4 regions of the Cytobacillus kochii genome follow, and region 4 is predicted to be linked to each of the others. Evidence: riboswitches for the same ligand, from Rfam matches in the RefSeq annotation. Region 4 holds a riboswitch; each other region holds the start of a gene.
What was found. Region 4 has a riboswitch for thiamine pyrophosphate ahead of tenA (thiaminase II). Riboswitches for the same ligand answer to the same signal wherever they lie in the genome.
Positions count from the first base shown of each region.

Region 1: it holds a riboswitch for thiamine pyrophosphate, as region 4 does, so the genes downstream of both, LG276_RS02135 (3-oxoacyl-ACP reductase) here and tenA (thiaminase II) in region 4, are expected to answer to the same signal.
Region 2: it holds a riboswitch for thiamine pyrophosphate, as region 4 does, so the genes downstream of both, LG276_RS12135 (Ykof family thiamine-binding protein) here and tenA (thiaminase II) in region 4, are expected to answer to the same signal.
Region 3: it holds a riboswitch for thiamine pyrophosphate, as region 4 does, so the genes downstream of both, thiW (energy coupling factor transporter S component ThiW) here and tenA (thiaminase II) in region 4, are expected to answer to the same signal.

Region 1 is NZ_CP085254.1:378,010-382,213, reverse strand. Features, by position in the region: gene LG276_RS02145 (polysaccharide biosynthesis protein) at 1-116, shown strand, start outside; gene LG276_RS02140 (IclR family transcriptional regulator) at 314-1,081, shown strand; gene LG276_RS02135 (3-oxoacyl-ACP reductase) at 1,299-2,054, opposite strand; TPP riboswitch at 2,147-2,248, opposite strand; gene LG276_RS02130 (glycosyltransferase family 2 protein) at 2,334-3,869, opposite strand; gene LG276_RS02125 (AarF/ABC1/UbiB kinase family protein) at 3,987-4,204, opposite strand, start outside.
Region 2 is NZ_CP085254.1:2,337,871-2,342,074, forward strand. Features, by position in the region: gene LG276_RS12125 (RND family transporter) at 1-1,599, opposite strand, end outside; gene LG276_RS12130 (TetR/AcrR family transcriptional regulator) at 1,758-2,327, shown strand; TPP riboswitch at 2,534-2,637, shown strand; gene LG276_RS12135 (Ykof family thiamine-binding protein) at 2,723-3,331, shown strand; gene LG276_RS12140 (ECF transporter S component) at 3,328-3,939, shown strand; gene LG276_RS12145 (ABC transporter ATP-binding protein) at 3,914-4,204, shown strand, end outside.
Region 3 is NZ_CP085254.1:2,396,291-2,400,494, reverse strand. Features, by position in the region: gene LG276_RS12450 (nuclease-related domain-containing protein) at 1-294, shown strand, start outside; gene LG276_RS12445 (hypothetical protein) at 502-1,449, shown strand; gene LG276_RS12440 (shikimate kinase) at 1,588-2,094, opposite strand; TPP riboswitch at 2,220-2,327, shown strand; TPP riboswitch at 2,370-2,462, shown strand; gene thiW (energy coupling factor transporter S component ThiW) at 2,534-3,055, shown strand; gene thiD (bifunctional hydroxymethylpyrimidine kinase/phosphomethylpyrimidine kinase) at 3,024-3,830, shown strand; gene thiM (hydroxyethylthiazole kinase) at 3,830-4,204, shown strand, end outside.
Region 4 is NZ_CP085254.1:2,598,636-2,602,839, reverse strand. Features, by position in the region: gene LG276_RS13380 (GNAT family N-acetyltransferase) at 1-463, shown strand, start outside; gene LG276_RS13375 (PAQR family membrane homeostasis protein TrhA) at 584-1,219, opposite strand; TPP riboswitch at 1,572-1,681, shown strand; gene tenA (thiaminase II) at 1,805-2,494, shown strand; gene LG276_RS13365 (nitrate/nitrite transporter) at 2,795-4,075, shown strand.

The DNA of each region.
Region 1 (4,204 bases), 2.2 Mb from region 4:
TAGAAGAATATCACTCCAATAATACTTATCGTCTCTCTATAGCTGAACTAAAAGAAAAACTACAATCATTATCCTATGTTCAGAAAGAGCTAAAAAAATGGAAAAGGTTAAATTAATATATTTGACCGCTCCCTATTTTTCGTGAGTTGAGCGCCTTCATTGACCAAGTTAATAATCGCCAACTCACTAACTATTCTTATATATACTGAATTTATAGGGATATCCTACCAACCCTCTAAAGGGAGGTTGTTGTTTGATGTCGTTTCTGATAAATTAGGATTCAACATGACTAGCATAATGAGGAGTTACATACATGGAAATACAAAAAAGTAGTACGATGATACAATCCTTGCAAATAGGCATTTCTATCATCGAATTAATCTATCAAAAAGATACCCCAATGAAATTCTCAACCATTCAAGAAGAAACCGGTATTACGAAAAGTAATTTATATAAATATTTAAATACACTTACACAATTGAACATGCTCTATCGAGAAAAAGGGACAAACCTGTATTACCTTGGCAGCAAATTGATTCAATATGGTACAGCCGCCTTTGGTAGTCGTGATATTGCCGATGCAATCACTCCTTATATGCAGGAACTTTCTTCGCTTACTTCCTGCACCGTTTCGTTTTCATTATGGACAAACAACGGACCAATTACGACAAAGATTTGTCATTCGAATGAACCACTTCATATTGGTACACAACTAGGCGGAAGCTTGCCACCAACATCTGCCGCGGGGAAGATTTTCTTAAGTTTCTTAAACCCAGTACTGACAAAAGATTGGCTTGGAAACGGGGATGCGATCGATAACGCAGAATGGCAAATGATTCAACAATCGAAAATATCCTTCGCTACCGAACCTTTAATTCCATCAATTTCTTCTGCTTCCGTCCCTTTGCTAGACTACCAAAATCAATTACTCGGTGCAGTGACTGTTGTTGGATTTAACGATAAGATGCCTAAGGAAGCAACGGATCCGATGAGCAAGCAACTGCTGAAGTTTCACTTACAAGCATCGTCTATGTTTGGCTATCGATATAAACAAGGAAAAAAATTGAACAATACTGATTGAGCGTTCAATCAACCGTTTTAACATCTAGAAAAATAAAATACTAGCGAGAAAATTAAGTTAAATTTTTAAAAATATTCTTTTCTACGAATAAATTGGAGTTTAGCTTCGACTTAGACGTACATTTGCTAATATAAGCACTTTACTAACTATCAACCTACAAAATAAGTCCATTTATTGAAAAAGGCCGCCATAAACAAAGATGACGACCTTTTTTATCTTAGTTCATCGTCAATCCATGATCAACGACTAGATTTTGTCCCGTAATCGCTTTAGCGCCTGGAGAGGCTAAGAAAACAACTGCTTCTGCTACGTCTTCTGGTTTTGTCACACGGCGGATAGCAGAGTTATCAGCCACAATCGCAAATACCTCAGGGGTAGTAACAGCACTTGCATCCGTTGTTTCTAATAATCCACCGGAAACCATATTCACATTAATATCATACTGTCCGAGCTCTTTGGCCATATTGCGTGTAAAGCCAATTAATGCCGCTTTGGCTGTTGTATATTCATGGTAGGCAACGACTGGGTTCTGGTAAAGATTCGTGCCAATACCAATCACACGGGCTTGCTGTGAATCCTTTAGAGCCGGAAGAGCAGATTGAACAACATTTAAGCTTGCTTTTATCGCGCCTTCAAACTGGGTTTGGTAGCTAGCCCAAGATAATTCCTCTACTTTCGCCTGTGCCACAGGATCAAATTTAAATTGAACTAATGCATTATTGACAACGATATCCAAGCGGCCAAAATGAGCAATTGTGTCTGCTACCATTGCTTTTACTGCTTGATGATCTCTAACATCAGCTTGGATAGCCAATGCACGATCTTGCCCGATTTGTTCAACTACTGCATCGGCTTTTTCTTTATTATTATAATAATTAACGACTACCTTGTAGCCTTCCTTACCGAACTTTTGAGCAATTGCAGCTCCTAATCCACGACTTGCTCCTGTTACTAACACGACTTCTTCTCTCACGCTATTCCCTCTTTTCAATAGATGTAATTAAAAATGTTCAGGAAAACAAAACAAAAGGCTCCCCGAAAATGGAGAGCCTACCATACGTATGCATATAGTTGGAAGATGCTCCCTACGATCGTCTTAACGAACAGGTTCTAAGGGTCAGGTTTTAACCTTCTCAACTCATTTTCTGAGTCCCCCTGCAACAATTTTTAATTATTTTTAGTTTAGCATACAAATAGTTTCCTAGCTATGAATCGAAGTTCAGTTCTTAATTGACCATTTCCTTTATGTTTCTCACCATTGTTTTAAACGGGGATTCTTATCTAAAATCGATTCATATTGTTTCTCATTACCGTAGAGGCTATTCGGGTCAAGCAGCTTATATCTCTCATACTTTTCTAATCGATCTTTTTCTTTTGCCCAGCCTAAATGCTTGACTCGTATTGTGGATAAACTGTGGGTAAGTTGGAAGATGTTTTCTGGAAATCTCCCACAATGTTGAGGTGTTTCTTTCCAGACAGGCTGAAAGGTTGATTCAACTCTTGCTAGAAATGGACGGTATAAGAAATGTGCTTGCCAGTATTCATCTTCACGATAATGGTCTTCATCCCACATATCATACAGTCTAAAACAGTACAGGTCGATAGTATCCTGTTTAACAAAGTCATCAATATAATCAATAAAACTCTCCTCAAACCATTCATCTGCATCAAGATTTAATACCCAACCTAAAAAACAATTCGTTGCTTCTAACCACTGTTGTTTTCTTAGTTCCACTTCATTGGCAAACTGGGAGCTTGCATTCTTGACCAATTTAATTGGCATACCTTTTAGTTCTTGCAAGAAAATCGATATAGTCTGATCAGTACTAGCATCATCTATAATCACAGCTTCATCGATAAATGGCTTTACTTTCATTAACATCGTTTGTAAATAACGACCTTCTTCATTCTTCACAATCATCGATAAGCGAATTTGATGGCTTTCTGCTTTTTCTGGATAAATAGGTAGTTCGCTATACGCATACTGACATTTTTCTTTAAATGCGGGTATGCCTGTAAGGTCAGATGATCGATAAATATGATAAGCTGGGAGATGTGTGTCTACATGTAGATCCAGTCCCAATGCCACTGCTCTCACACAAAAATGTCGATCTTCTCCCCAAAAACTGAGATTTTTAATTTTACTAAAATGAACACCTGCTAACAAAGCCTTCCTGCTAATTAGCGTGCACGCACCTAATCCTCCTACTTCATAAACACCTGGAGTTTGTAACTGTTGAATAAAGGCCTCGGTTTGAACGGCCTTTTCTTCGTCTGTTATAACACCTTCATCCGCCTGTCTCCAGTGGGTATATTCATCTGTTAACCACACTTGCGGATAAGGAATTGTCCCCTCTTGCCAAGCCGTCCAAAATACCTCTGAAACAATTTCTTTTTTCGTGGAAATAAGTGTATGAAGGGTATCCGGGTGTAAAAGCAAATCAGAGTCAACTAAAAACAAATAATCAAATTCTTCAAATTTTGCCTGCTCAATAAGCATATCTTTGAAGCGAGCAACCTTCCAGATGAGAGCATCATTCCAGAAATGTGTAAAGTCGGTGCGAATATAGATACTATCTTCTTTTGCGGATAAAATCGCAACATCGTTCTTCCATCTGGCAAAATGACGTAGTAGTCTACTTGATTCTTCATTCTGATTATCATCTATGAAAAAATAATGAATCTCCATTGTATCCGTTTGTAAATTAGCTAACGAAAGCAGAAACTCTTTTAAAATATCGGGATCTTGATTAATTGGACTACCAATGAGAATTTTTGTATTAATCATAAGCAACATTAACGTTTATTGACAAAATCGTTCACCTCTCTACACTATATTCTCACCATGATTTGCTTGTGTAGTGAAATCAGAAAAATTGTAGCCAAAACAAAAAGCAGAGAGTCGTCAGAATCTCCCTGCTCTAATGATGGTGTATATAAGAAATAAGAACATTAATATCGCAATGACGAAGCCGATTTCTACTGCTGGTATATTCCATAGGAGAGATGATTGCCTGCCAAGGGCGGAACCGATAATTAAGCCTACCATTATAATGCAAAATGCCAGCAACACGATACTAAATGCTAGCCGGTTGCTGATACGGTCAATTCTCGTTAGAAATT
Region 2 (4,204 bases), 260 kb from region 4:
TGATTTGAATGTGACAAGTAACACGAATCCAACCGCGATAACGGTTAAAGTATTTACTAAAGAATTATCTTCTGTAACCGTTGATTTCATATCATAAAGTGCAACACTTTCGCCTAAAGTTAACGCTTGATTACCAAAATACTTAGTACCTATTTCCCTTATCTCTTCTACTAATTGAAAAGGAATATCTCCTTCTGTTCCTGCATCAGTATTAATGATGATTCGACTGTAATTATTGGATAAGAATTGTTCCTTTGCTTCCTCCTCTAAATATTCTTGCGGAATAGTCGAACCAACCATATTCGTGTAGCCAATTACATTTGAGACATGGTCAACCTCTTCAATAGATGCAATCATTTCTTTTTCTTTACCTATTTCATTATTAGGTACCAATAATACTACAGCGGTTGATTCGCCAAATATTTCTTCTACTTTTTGGATGTCTTGCCCTAACCTAGTACTGTCAGGTTGATCCCCCATTCCATAAGTAAATGAGGTTTCTTTTTGTGCTAAAAAGCTTGGTATAACGAGAAGTAAGACGAAAATCAAGACCGGAAACCTTAACTTTAATGTTTTTTTTCCAATACCTTTAAAATTTGGTATTAATGATTTGTGCTGTGTTTTTTCAATCCAATGATGGAATAATAATGTAAGTGCTGGAAGGAATACCATCACACTTATAAAACTTAAAATTATTCCTTTAACAAGGTTTAAACCTAGGTCTGATCCAATCTCAAAATCCATAAACAATAATGCAATAAATCCAAATAGAGTTGTAGATGCGCTCGAGGCAATGACACTAAACGATTCTTTCATAGCTAGTTTCATAGCTTCATTTGGCTCATGCCCTTGTTTACGATAATCTTGAAAACTATGTAATAAAAAGATAGCGTAATCCAAGGAAACAGCTAACTGCAAAATTGGTGCGACTGATTGTGTCACAAAGGACACTTCTCCTATAAAAACATTACTCCCTAAATTAATAATTACCGATACACCGATAGCCGTTAAGAAAAAGAGCGGTTCAACCCAAGAGTTTGTCGAGAGAACTAGTATAATGATAATAATGGGAATAAGTATCCCTGCAGCGAGTAACGTTTCTTGCCCTGTCATTTTCTGCTGCGTAGCTGTATTTGCAGCTTCGCCAATAAGTGATCCCTTCTCACCAATTATTTGATATATATCTTCTGTTGCTTCGACCTCTTTGCCACTCTCAATGGTGACAGAATAAAGAGCGTGATTATTTTTGTAGTAATTTTCTATTGTGCCTTGGTCTCCGGTTTCTATTGGTGTTCTTATGTCCATCGCATCATCTAACCACATCACATCAGTTACACCTTGAACCTTATTTAATTTCTCTTTGATAACGAGCGCTTCTTGGATTGTAACATTCTCAACCATTACGCTTGTATTTGGAATACCACTAGTAAATTCCTCTTCCATCACTTCTAAAGCAACGGTAGATTCAGCTTCTGCTGGGATATAATCTTTCATATTATAATTAACATTCACAAACAGAAAGCCAATAGCAGAAAGCACTGATAACAAAAAGAAAATGATTGTTACAGATTTTTTATAACGAATAATAAACTCAATCATTATTGGTTTCCCCACTTCTTGATGTTGAAATTCTTTTACAGTAACATTATACATACCACTGTGTTAGATAAACAACAAACAGTTGTGTAAAAAATGTTTAACATCCAACATTTAAGCGTACTTTGTTGGATTTCTTTAAAAAAGTGAGGGTTTGTATGATGAACAAAAAATTGGATCGTCGGAAACAATATACTCGTATGGTGTTAAAGGAAAGTTTAATGGAATTATTAAGAGAAAAAGTAATCTCCTCCATTACCATTAAAGAATTATGTCAAAAAGCAGATATCAATCGTTCTACTTTTTATAGTCATTATCGTGATCAATTTGATTTACTCCAGCATATTGAAGATGAGATTTTGTTAGAATTACAAGTCACTTTAAAACAGTACAACCATAATGAGACAAATGAAACTTTTGCAATGACAAAGTATTTATTAGATTATGTTTATAAACGTAGTGCTGATTTTCTTGTTTTATTTAGTGACCATGGTAACAAAGCTTTTCAAACGAGAGTAATTGATACTGCACAATCAATCATTATTAATAGTTTAAAGGAAGAACAGCAGGTCATAAATCTAGATAAATCAAAATATATGATTTACTTTGTAATTAGTGGATGTATTTATGTAATTGAAAAATGGTTAATGAACGGGATGAAAGAATCTCCGGAAGAAATGACAACCATTATTACTGAAATAAGTAATCGGGTTATTCTTCATTCTAAATAGGATGCGAATATATCAACATTCTTCACATCAATATTTTATTCATCTCTACTGTATTGGAATTTAAGTTGTCTTCCCTACTCATTTGCATCATTTTACGTATCAATTAATATATTGTATTTATCGCTACTACATTATCAATTGACAAGTATTGGTTTACAGATAATGATTTTTTGCTTATGATAGGATAGACGAACAAATAAATATATCGAATGCGCTAGGGGAGCTATATTTAATGGCTGAGAAGGCAAGTGCCTGACCCTTATAACCCGATCTAGATAATACTAGCGTGGGGAAGTGCAGTTGGTCAGTGTATTCTCTTTTTTTCTGCATAACCAAACTGCATTCCATCGGGGTGCAGTTTTTTTGTTCAAAAAATGTTAAAAGGAGATTTTTATATGAATCAATTATGTGGAACAAGTAGTATCGTGGGTTGTCAGTTTACGCTTTCTGCAATGAGTGAGAGGTATGTGGACATCATCTTATTTGCCCTTAAAGAAGTGAACATGTCAAAGGTGTGGGCTGAAACTGATGATGTATCTACTTGTATCCGTGGTAAGCAAATTCATGTTTTTGATGTAGTGAGGGCAATCTTTTTACACGCAGCTAAAACGGGAGAACACATCGCTATGAGTGGTACCTTTTCGATTGGTTGTCCAGGAGATTCAGCAGCAGATGTATACATGGACGAAACTGACATTGCCTTGAACAAGGATGATACAAAAGAAATAGACCAGCTTGCAGGTTGTAAATTTGCCCTCTATCCCTTAGGGAGGGAAGATTATATGGAAAAAATTTATGAGCAAATTGATTGGTCCAAGGAGACTGAAGTAAACGTAAGCCATAGCCATTATGCCACAAGGCTTGATGGCAAGGTGAATGATATTTTTAACTTGTTACAGAACGTTTTCGATCAGACCAAGCAAGATGTATCTCATGTGACAATGACATTCACATTATCAGCTAACAGCCCTACTGGAAAAGCTAAAGAAGTGAAAGTCTCATGATAAAATCATGGCGTCTAAAAGATATTGTTCTCATGTCAGTCCTGGGTGTAGTATTTGGCTTTATTTATTTAGGTTTTTTTGGGGTCGGTAAAGTTCTTGTTGCCATCCTTACCCCGTTTGGATTTGGACCCATTGGTTATGAATTGATTTATGGCATATGGTTTATTGTATCAATAATAGCTGCTTACATTATCAGAAAGCCAGGCGTTGCTTTTACAGCAGAAACCATTGCTGCTATTACCGAAGTACTTGTCGGCTCAACATCTGGACCCACTTTAATTCTTTCAGGGATGGTGCAAGGGTTAGGGGCGGAAATCGCTTTTGCACTGACAAAATGGAAAAATTACCAACCTCGAATTCTCGTTTTCTCAGGTGTTAGCGCAGCATTTATTAGTTTTCCTTACCATTTCTTTGTATCAGGTTTTCATGCCTATGAATCCTGGCTTATTATGACAATGTTTGTTATACGTCTCTTAAGTGGAGCCATCATTGCTGGTTATTTAGGAAAAATGTTAGCGGATCAACTAGCGAAAACTGGTGTGTTAAATGGGTACCCGATTGGGAAGGAGGTAATAGCAAGGCATGAAAAATCATCAACCAATTTTTGAACTAGACTCTTTCTCATTTTCCTTTGATAAACACGATGAACCTTCTGTAAATAATGTAAGCTGTAAGTTATATGCAGAGGAAGTGACTTTATTACTTGGAGCAAGTGGTTCTGGCAAAAGTACACTTACACTATGTTTAAATGGTCTATATCCTGAGGCGATTGATGGTTTTACTTCAGGGGACCTTTTATATAAAGGGAGAAATATCTCCTCCTACCCTAAAGGAGTAATAAACCAAGAAATAGGCATTGTCTTTCAAGATCCA
Region 3 (4,204 bases), 200 kb from region 4:
GATTATTGTACGGAGGATTTGGTAAAAGGAGTGGTTTGTCGAGAGTGCAGTGGGCAGATGAGGCGAGCGAGTTTGCGCAAATTTCATTGCTCAAAATGTAGGAGGAACATTTCATCTTATGATGCATTAAGTGAAGCAATCAATGACTTTATTATTCTTTTTCCATCAGAAAAAGTAACAAAGACGGCGATTTATGATTGGTGTGGAGGAGCAATCAGTAGTTCCGCAATACAACGATTCTTACAAGAGAAATATACACTTAATGGTGGTGGAAATTATTTTTATTATCATTAATGGGTTTTAAAAAAGAAGAAATAGTTGAATTATTTAGTAATGAAGTGAAGTAACAGTACCGTATAGATTGATCGGTATTCTGATGGGTTCAATCTACTAGTAAGCAGTTATAAGTTGAAAAAAAAGACTTTGTGCACAAAATAAAAGAAAAAATCTAGATGACATCGCAAAAAGGGGATAGCAAGTCCCTCGGAAAGAAAGCCAGAGATGAGCGCCTCGCAAAAGGGGATAGCAAGTCACTCAGAAGGTAAACCAGAGATAAGCGCCCCGCAAAAGGGGATAGCAAGTCCCTCGGAAAGAAAGCCAGAGATGAGCGCCCCGCAAAAGGGGATAGCAAGTCCCTCAGAAGGAAAACCAGAGATAAGCGCCTCGCAAAAGGGTTTAGCAAGTCCCTCAGAAGGTAAATCAGAGATGAGCGTCTCGCAAAAGGGGATAGCAAGTCCCTCAGAAGGAAAATCAGAGATGAGCGCCTCGCAAAAGGGTTTAGCAAGTCCCTTAGAAGGAAAACCAGAGATGAGCGCCCCGCAAAAGGGATTAGCAAGTCCCTCAGAAAGGAAACCAGAGATGAGCGCCTCGCAAAAGGGTTTAATAAGTCACTCAGAAGGAAAACCAGAGCTGAGCGCCCCGCAAAAGGGTTTAGCAAGTCCCTCAGAAGGTAAACCAGAGGTGAGCGCCTCGCAAAAGGGTTTAGCAAGTCCCTCGGAAAGGAAACTAAAGATGAGCGCCCCGCAAAAGGGTTTAGCAAGTCCCTCAGAAGGAAAACCAGAGGTGAGCGCCCCGCAAAAGGGATTAGCAAGTCCCTCAGAAAGGAAACTAAAGATGAGCGCCCCGCAAAAGGGTTTAGCAAGTCCCTCAGAAGGAAAACCAGAGCTGAGCGCCCCGCAAAAGGGTTTAGCAAGTCCCTCAGAAGGAAAACCAGAGCTGAGCGCCCCGCAAAAGGGTTTAGCAAGTCCCTCAGAAAGGAAACAAAAGATGAGCGCTCCGCAAAAGGGGATAGCGAGTCCCTCAGAAAGAAAACCAGAGATGAGCGCCTCGCAAAAGGGTTTAGCAAGTCCCTCAGAAAGAAAACCAGAGATAAGCGCCCCGCAAAAGGGTTTAGTAAGTCCCTCGGAAAGAAAGCCAGAGGTGAGCGCCCCGCAAAAAGGAGTTATTTAGCAATTTATTATGAACCAAACACAAATGAAAGCCGAGCAAGGGAGTGCCCGGCTTTCATAAATTCGTTTAGGATAATGCGAAATACTTAGATAGTAGAAGAAACGTCCTAATGAACCATAACCATAATCATCACTAGCTTTATCTTATCCCACTAATAATCAATTCAGCAGCTTCTTCAGCTGTTTTCCCGTCAACATTGATTTTTAGATGATATGGTTGATAATGAGCTTGTCTTTCTTTGTATAGATGATACATTTCATCAGTAGAAAGACCATTTAATTTCGGTCTTGTATCTTTAATCAATGGGTATCGGTCAAGCCACTTTTCCCATGAGAGCTCGATAAGGACAACGGTACTGTTTTGTAAACATATTTCGCGGTTCTTACTGTTTAAAAAGGCACCGCCGCCTAATGAAAGAATCTGTTTTTCTTCGGCAGATAGTTGTTCAATCAACTCGCTTTCAGCTTTTCGAAAAACTTCTTCACCATGATCAAGGAAAATTTTTGAAGTTGACATCTTGAACTGTTGTTCAATGCGTTCATCCGTGTCGATTAAACCCCACTGTAATTTCTTAGCTAATTCCGTTCCTATGGATGTCTTTCCGACCCCCATAAACCCAATAAGTACAATACTCTTATCTTCCATAGACTGTCCTCCCGAATGTTATATAAATATCATATCATAACGTTTTATGTCGCAACATCGTTTCTATCCCATGTTTTTTATTTTCATTTCTATCATTTCATGTTATATTGACATCATATATTATAAGTTTTCACTGGGGGTGCCTTCACATAGAGGCTGAGATTGAATGCCGTTCAAAACCCTTTGAACCTGATCTGGTTTGTACCAGTGGAGGGAAGTGTGTCGATGTAGTCGTCCTCGCTTCCTTTTGGAAGTAGAGGATTTTTTTATATATGAATAAATGCTAGGGGTGCCAAATACTTGGCTGAGATGAACCCTTTGAACCTGATCTAGTTAATACTAGCGTAGGGAAGCGAGTGACGTCATACATATCATGATGACCAAAGCCGCTTATACAAACTAGCGGCTTTTTTATTTTTATCGAAAGGAGGAAAGGTCTATGAATAAAATCCAAAAAATGACGATGACGGCAACGATTGCAGCCATCACTACTGTGTCGAGTAGTCTCATTTTTATTCCGATTGGAATAGCGAAAATTTTTCCGATTCAGCACTTGGCGAATGTATTATCTGCTGTACTTCTTGGACCATGGTATGCCGTTAGTCAAGCGTTTCTTTCATCTACATTGAGAAATATGATGGGGACAGGAAGTGTTTTTGCCTACCCCGGGAGTATGATTGGCGCATTACTTGCAGGGTTCCTTTATCAAAAAACGAAAAAAATTGGCTTCTCAGCACTAGGTGAAGTCGTTGGAACGGGAATGATAGGGGCAGTAGCGACTTATCCGATTAGTACATTACTTTTAGGACAAGAAGCCACCCTTTTCGGATTTCTACCAGCATTTATGGTGAGCTCGTTTACTGGAGCAATTTTAGGATATGGTTTATTAAGAGTATTAATAAAGAATAAAGCTATTGGAGGTTACATCAATGAAAACAGCATTAACGATCGCAGGTTCTGATTCAGGAGGAGGAGCTGGGATTCAAGCAGATCTTAAAACTTTTTCCGCCAATGGTGTGTTCGGCATGTCCGTCATTACGGCGATTACCGCTCAAAATACAGTAGAGGTACGATCGGTACAGGATATTGAAATCAATATTATAAAAGACCAAATAGAAGCTGTGTTTGATGATATCCAGGTTGATGCTGTCAAAATCGGGATGTTGTCATCTAGTGAGACTGTAAAAATCGTCGCAGACCGTTTAAATCATTATAGTCCAAAAGTGATTGTGTTAGATCCTGTTATGGTTTCGAAAGGTGGACATCATCTTTTAAAGGAACAAGCTATTGAGGCATTAAAAGCGAAGATGTTACCACTTGCGACTGTAATTACGCCAAACATTCCTGAAGCTGAAGTACTTTCGGGTATGACGATTCGCACGGTTGAAGACATGGAGCAAGCTTGTAAAAAGTTATATGAATTAGGGCCAAAAGCCGTCTTATTAAAAGGTGGACATTTAGAAGGAGAACCGAATGACTTATTATGGGATGGTCAAAGTTTCAACTGGTTTAATGGTCGAAGAGTAGAGACAAAAAACACCCATGGTACAGGTTGCACTCTCTCATCTGCCATTGCTGCCGGGTTAGCAAAAGGGGAAGAACTTGTTGAGGCCATACAGTCTGCGAAGAATTATATTTCTATAGCGATTGAGCATAGTCTAGCACTCGGTCATGGGCATGGTCCGACAAATCATTTTTATGAGTTATACAACAAAGCAAAGGTGGAGGAAAGATAATGACGATTTCAAGTGAAGCAGTTGAGAGAATCTTTCAGCAGTTAAAAGAACATACCCCACTCATTCATCATTTAACAAATACAGTAACTATTAATGATTGTGCCAATGTGACCCTAGCAATGGGCGGTTCACCTGTTATGGCCACACAACTCTTAGAAGTAGAAGAAATGGCTATGATGGCAGATGGGCTCGTAATTAATTTTGGTACTATTAATGATGCAATGTTTGCGGCGATGATTAAAGCTGGACAAACTGCCAATCAAAAAGGAATTCCAGTAATATTTGATCCAGTGGGTGTTGGTGCAACCAATTATCGCACAAATAAGGCAAAGGAGTTAATTAGCACAATAAAAGTGTCCATTATTCGTGGCAAT
Region 4 (4,204 bases):
GGAGTTATATGAAATTAAACCTCTTCAATTTATCTATAAAGATAGAAAGAACGAAATCGTGGTTGAGGAAGTGACAAATGATAATTTACGAGAATATCTACTATTGCAGAGAAACTTTGATCAAGATTATGGTGAGGAATATGTGAATCTTAATAGAAGCATGCATTCCTATCATTATAATGCAAAAGATACGTTACAGTTACTCGCATATGATCATGGTATGCCAGCAGGTTCATTACAAGTATTTTTTAATAAGTGTACAGCTGAAATTGATAATGTAGGTGTGTTACCAGCTCACCGATTAAAGGGGATTGCTGCAAGTTTGCAAGATGAAGTAATGAAGCGATTTAGCAATCATAGGGTTATACTTGTAGCCGACAGCAATGACACGCCAAAGGATATGTATCGCAAACAAGGGTATAAAAAAGTGAGTTTTCGCTATGAAGTAATGAAGTTATTATAAGTAGTAGTTTTTTTAGCTTAAAACACGTATTGTGATAAAAACTCAACAAACGGATATTAATAAATCTGCAGGCGGTGAGAGTAGCCATCTGCAGATCATTTATAAAGATGTAAATTTTGATCATGGTAGAAGCGAGAGAACAGCAAAAAAATGCATAATCGAACCAGCGAGAACAAAAACATGCCACAATGCGTGATGGTACTTAAATCCTCTCCATACATAAAATATTGAACCAGCAGTGTATAGTACGCCACCGATAATGAGGAAAATCATTCCTTGTGTGGGTAAGTGTGTAACCAAGGGCTCCCAGGCAAATATAATTAGCCAGCCCATCAAAACATATAGTAATGTCGAGAAGACTAAAAACTTTTTAACAAAAAAACATTTGAAAACCGTACCAGCAATCGCTAGCCCCCAAACAAGACCAAATAAAGTCCATCCTAAGGGTCCTTTAACTGTTATAAATAGAAACGGTGTGAACGTTCCAGCAATAAAAAAGTAAATGGAAGAATGATCGAGAATCTCAAATACATCCTTTGCTTTTCCAGCAGGTAAACTATGTAGCAAAGTTGATGAGAAATATAAAATAACCATCGTTGTACCAAAAAGAACAAAGCTGACAATATGCCAAGCTGTTCCATATAAGGATGAGAAAACAGTTAAAATGACCAGAGCCGCAATACTTAATAGCGCACCAATTCCGTGTACGATCGCGTTGGCGATTTCTTCTCCCTTTGAAAAAATATGTGTTTCCAAGTAGTATTCACCCATTCTTTATCCAAAATCATAATTCTAGTATAAACATATTTTAAGCTGATAAAAAGTCGAAAGCTTTCATTATAAAGAAAAACTTCACCGAACGAAAAGGGGGAAGGGTCTGGTCTAACGGCAGAGAGTTTAAATGCTTGGAGAATATTTGGTGTTATCCATCCTTGAGTCAATGCCAATTTATGCCGCGGTATTACGTCAGTTGAAGCATTCATCCAACTTATTTCATAATGGTTACTGAAAGAGAAGCTCGACATTGCTTATTTACTAAACTTGCAGTTTCCATTTAGGTTGACATTTATTGATAAGATGATAACATAACTTTGAAAGCATAATTGAATAAATCCACTAGGGGTGCCTTTAAAAGGCTGAGATTAAAGTGTAATAACTTTAAGACTCTTAGAACCTGATCTGGTTGATACCAGCGTAGGGAAGTGGCGTATATAAATTTAGTTAACATTATAACTATAACTAAATGAATAATGTATACAGTAACCACTTTCTTATAGGAAGTGGTTTTTCGCTTTTCTGGATTTTTTATGCTCGATAAAAAAAAGAGAAGAGGTAGAAATGATGACAACAAAAGAAACGTTTACACAATCGTTAAGGAAAGAAGTCCATGATATATGGGAAGCGAATTTTGAACACCCTTTCGTTAAAGGAATTGCTAAGGGAGATTTACCAATTGAGTGTTTCCGCTTTTATGTGTTACAAGATTCTTACTATTTATCACATTTTGCTCGTGTGCAAGCAATCGCTGCTTCTAAAGCAGAGAATTTATATATGACCTCAAGAATGGCCTCGCATGCGCAAGGTACCTATGAAGCTGAACTAGGGTTACATAACAAATTTATGGAGGTATTAAAAGTTTCTGAAGAAGAGTTAAACCAGTTTAGACCCGCTCCTACTGCCTATGCATATACATCCCATTTATATCGTGTAGCAGAGACAGGCACAGTTGGCGAGGTCATCGCTAGTTTGCTTCCGTGTTATTGGATTTATTATGATATTGGGCAGAGCTTTAAAGGGGCAAAACCAAAAGAAGAAATCTATCGTACCTGGATTGATACATACGGTGGAGAATGGTTTGTTAAACTTGTACTGGAACAAATTCATCATCTTGATCGGCTTGCTGAAATTGCATCTGAAACAGAAAAAGAAAAAATGAAAATGGCATTTACCATTAGCTGTCAATATGAATTAGCTTTTTGGGAAATGGCTTATACCCAAGAAAAGTGGCTAAGTGATAAAACATATGCATAAAACTTCATAAATGAAAGCGGGAATAGTGTTAACAGAATAAGGTTAGTTCATACTAACTCAATTCTGTTAACATCATACCCTTTATAATCGTTGTAGTATCAGGGTTGTTTATGGAATAAAGACAATTTGCCGTATCGGATTTTCCTAAAAAGAAGTTCGGACTTCAAAAACTACTCATCTAGTCAATAGAAATGACTTCTACTTCTCCACCCTCATAGACATATAAACTTCCTATATATATATAATGACAATAAGCGTATAATGAGAGACGAATGTTAAATTGAGGAAGGCGTTTTAAAAATGAATAAACAACAAAGTAAGTACAGATGGGTTGTATTTGGTGTTTTACTTTTAGCCTATTTATTTATGGTTAGTCAAAGAACAGCACCTGGTTTAATTACTGATCAATTAATGGAAGAATTTCATTTAACTGCAGCAACGATTGGGCTGATAACGAGTATTCAATTTTTTGCTTATGCTGGATTGCAAATTCCCATCGGATTATTCTCTGATAGATTTGGTCCCAATGTATTTCTAGTCGCTGGAACACTGCTAAACGGGCTAGGTACCATCCTGTATAGTTCGGTAGATAATAGTTATATGCTCATCTTTGCTAGGTTATTATGTGGAATTGGCGATGCTACTATATGGGTCAATTTAGTTCTTGTATTGAGCATTTGGTTCAAGCAGCAGGAGTTTTCGATGCTAGTGGGATTTGCCGGAATGACCGGAAGTTTAGGATTCTTATTAGCAACAGTTCCTTTTAGTTCGACCATTTCTCTATTAGGGTGGCGACTTCCATTTTTAATTGTTGGCATTGTAATATTCACCCTTGGTATGGGGCTTTATGTTGTTTTAATAAAATATCCTAAGAAGAAATTTCAAATGGAAGAAGAAAAAAATCAAAAAGAAACAAATGAACCGTTATTAGTCATCATAAGAAGATTACTTGTCAATCGCCAAGCTTGGGCGACATTCCTTTGTCACTTTGGTGTGGTGGGCACATATATCGGCTTTATTGGCTCTTGGGCAGTTCCCTATGGTATGGACATTTACGGTTTATCACGATCAAGTGCAAGTGAAGTAATTATGTACGGCTTATTTGGTGCCATTATCGGAGCACCATTAACAACCTATCTATCTACTTTTTTTGACAGAGTCAAAGCACCGTATGTCATTGTGCAGATGCTGTCGGTTTCTGCTTGGATCACTTTAGTATTGATGGGTGGAGAGCCACCATATTTATTATTCATTCTTTTATTCGTAATCATAGGTTATGCAAATGGTGCAAGTGCTCTAACCTTTACAGTTGTTAGACAGTCCTTTCATATAAAGGAAGTGGGGCTTATTTCCGGTTTCGCTAATACGGGAGGCTTTCTTAGCGCAGTGTTGCTGCCAGCAATTTTTGGAAAAGTATTGGACCATTTTGCTAATTTTGACGTTACAACCGCTTATCAATATGGACTTTATATTCCTTTAAGCTTTGCGATTATTGGGTTAATTGGAGTATTCATGTTATATGAGCCAACAGTGTATCGTCAAAAACTTCAAATGAGTCAAATGAAAAAATCGGTTGGTTAACAATCGATTTTTTTATTTAGCTAATAAAAAATGAAGAACAATCATCACTTAAAAGGCAGTCGAGTGGATACCTGATTTGTTCACCATCTATCGTCTTTAGAGAAATGTTACTGAAAGTGTAAAATTGAT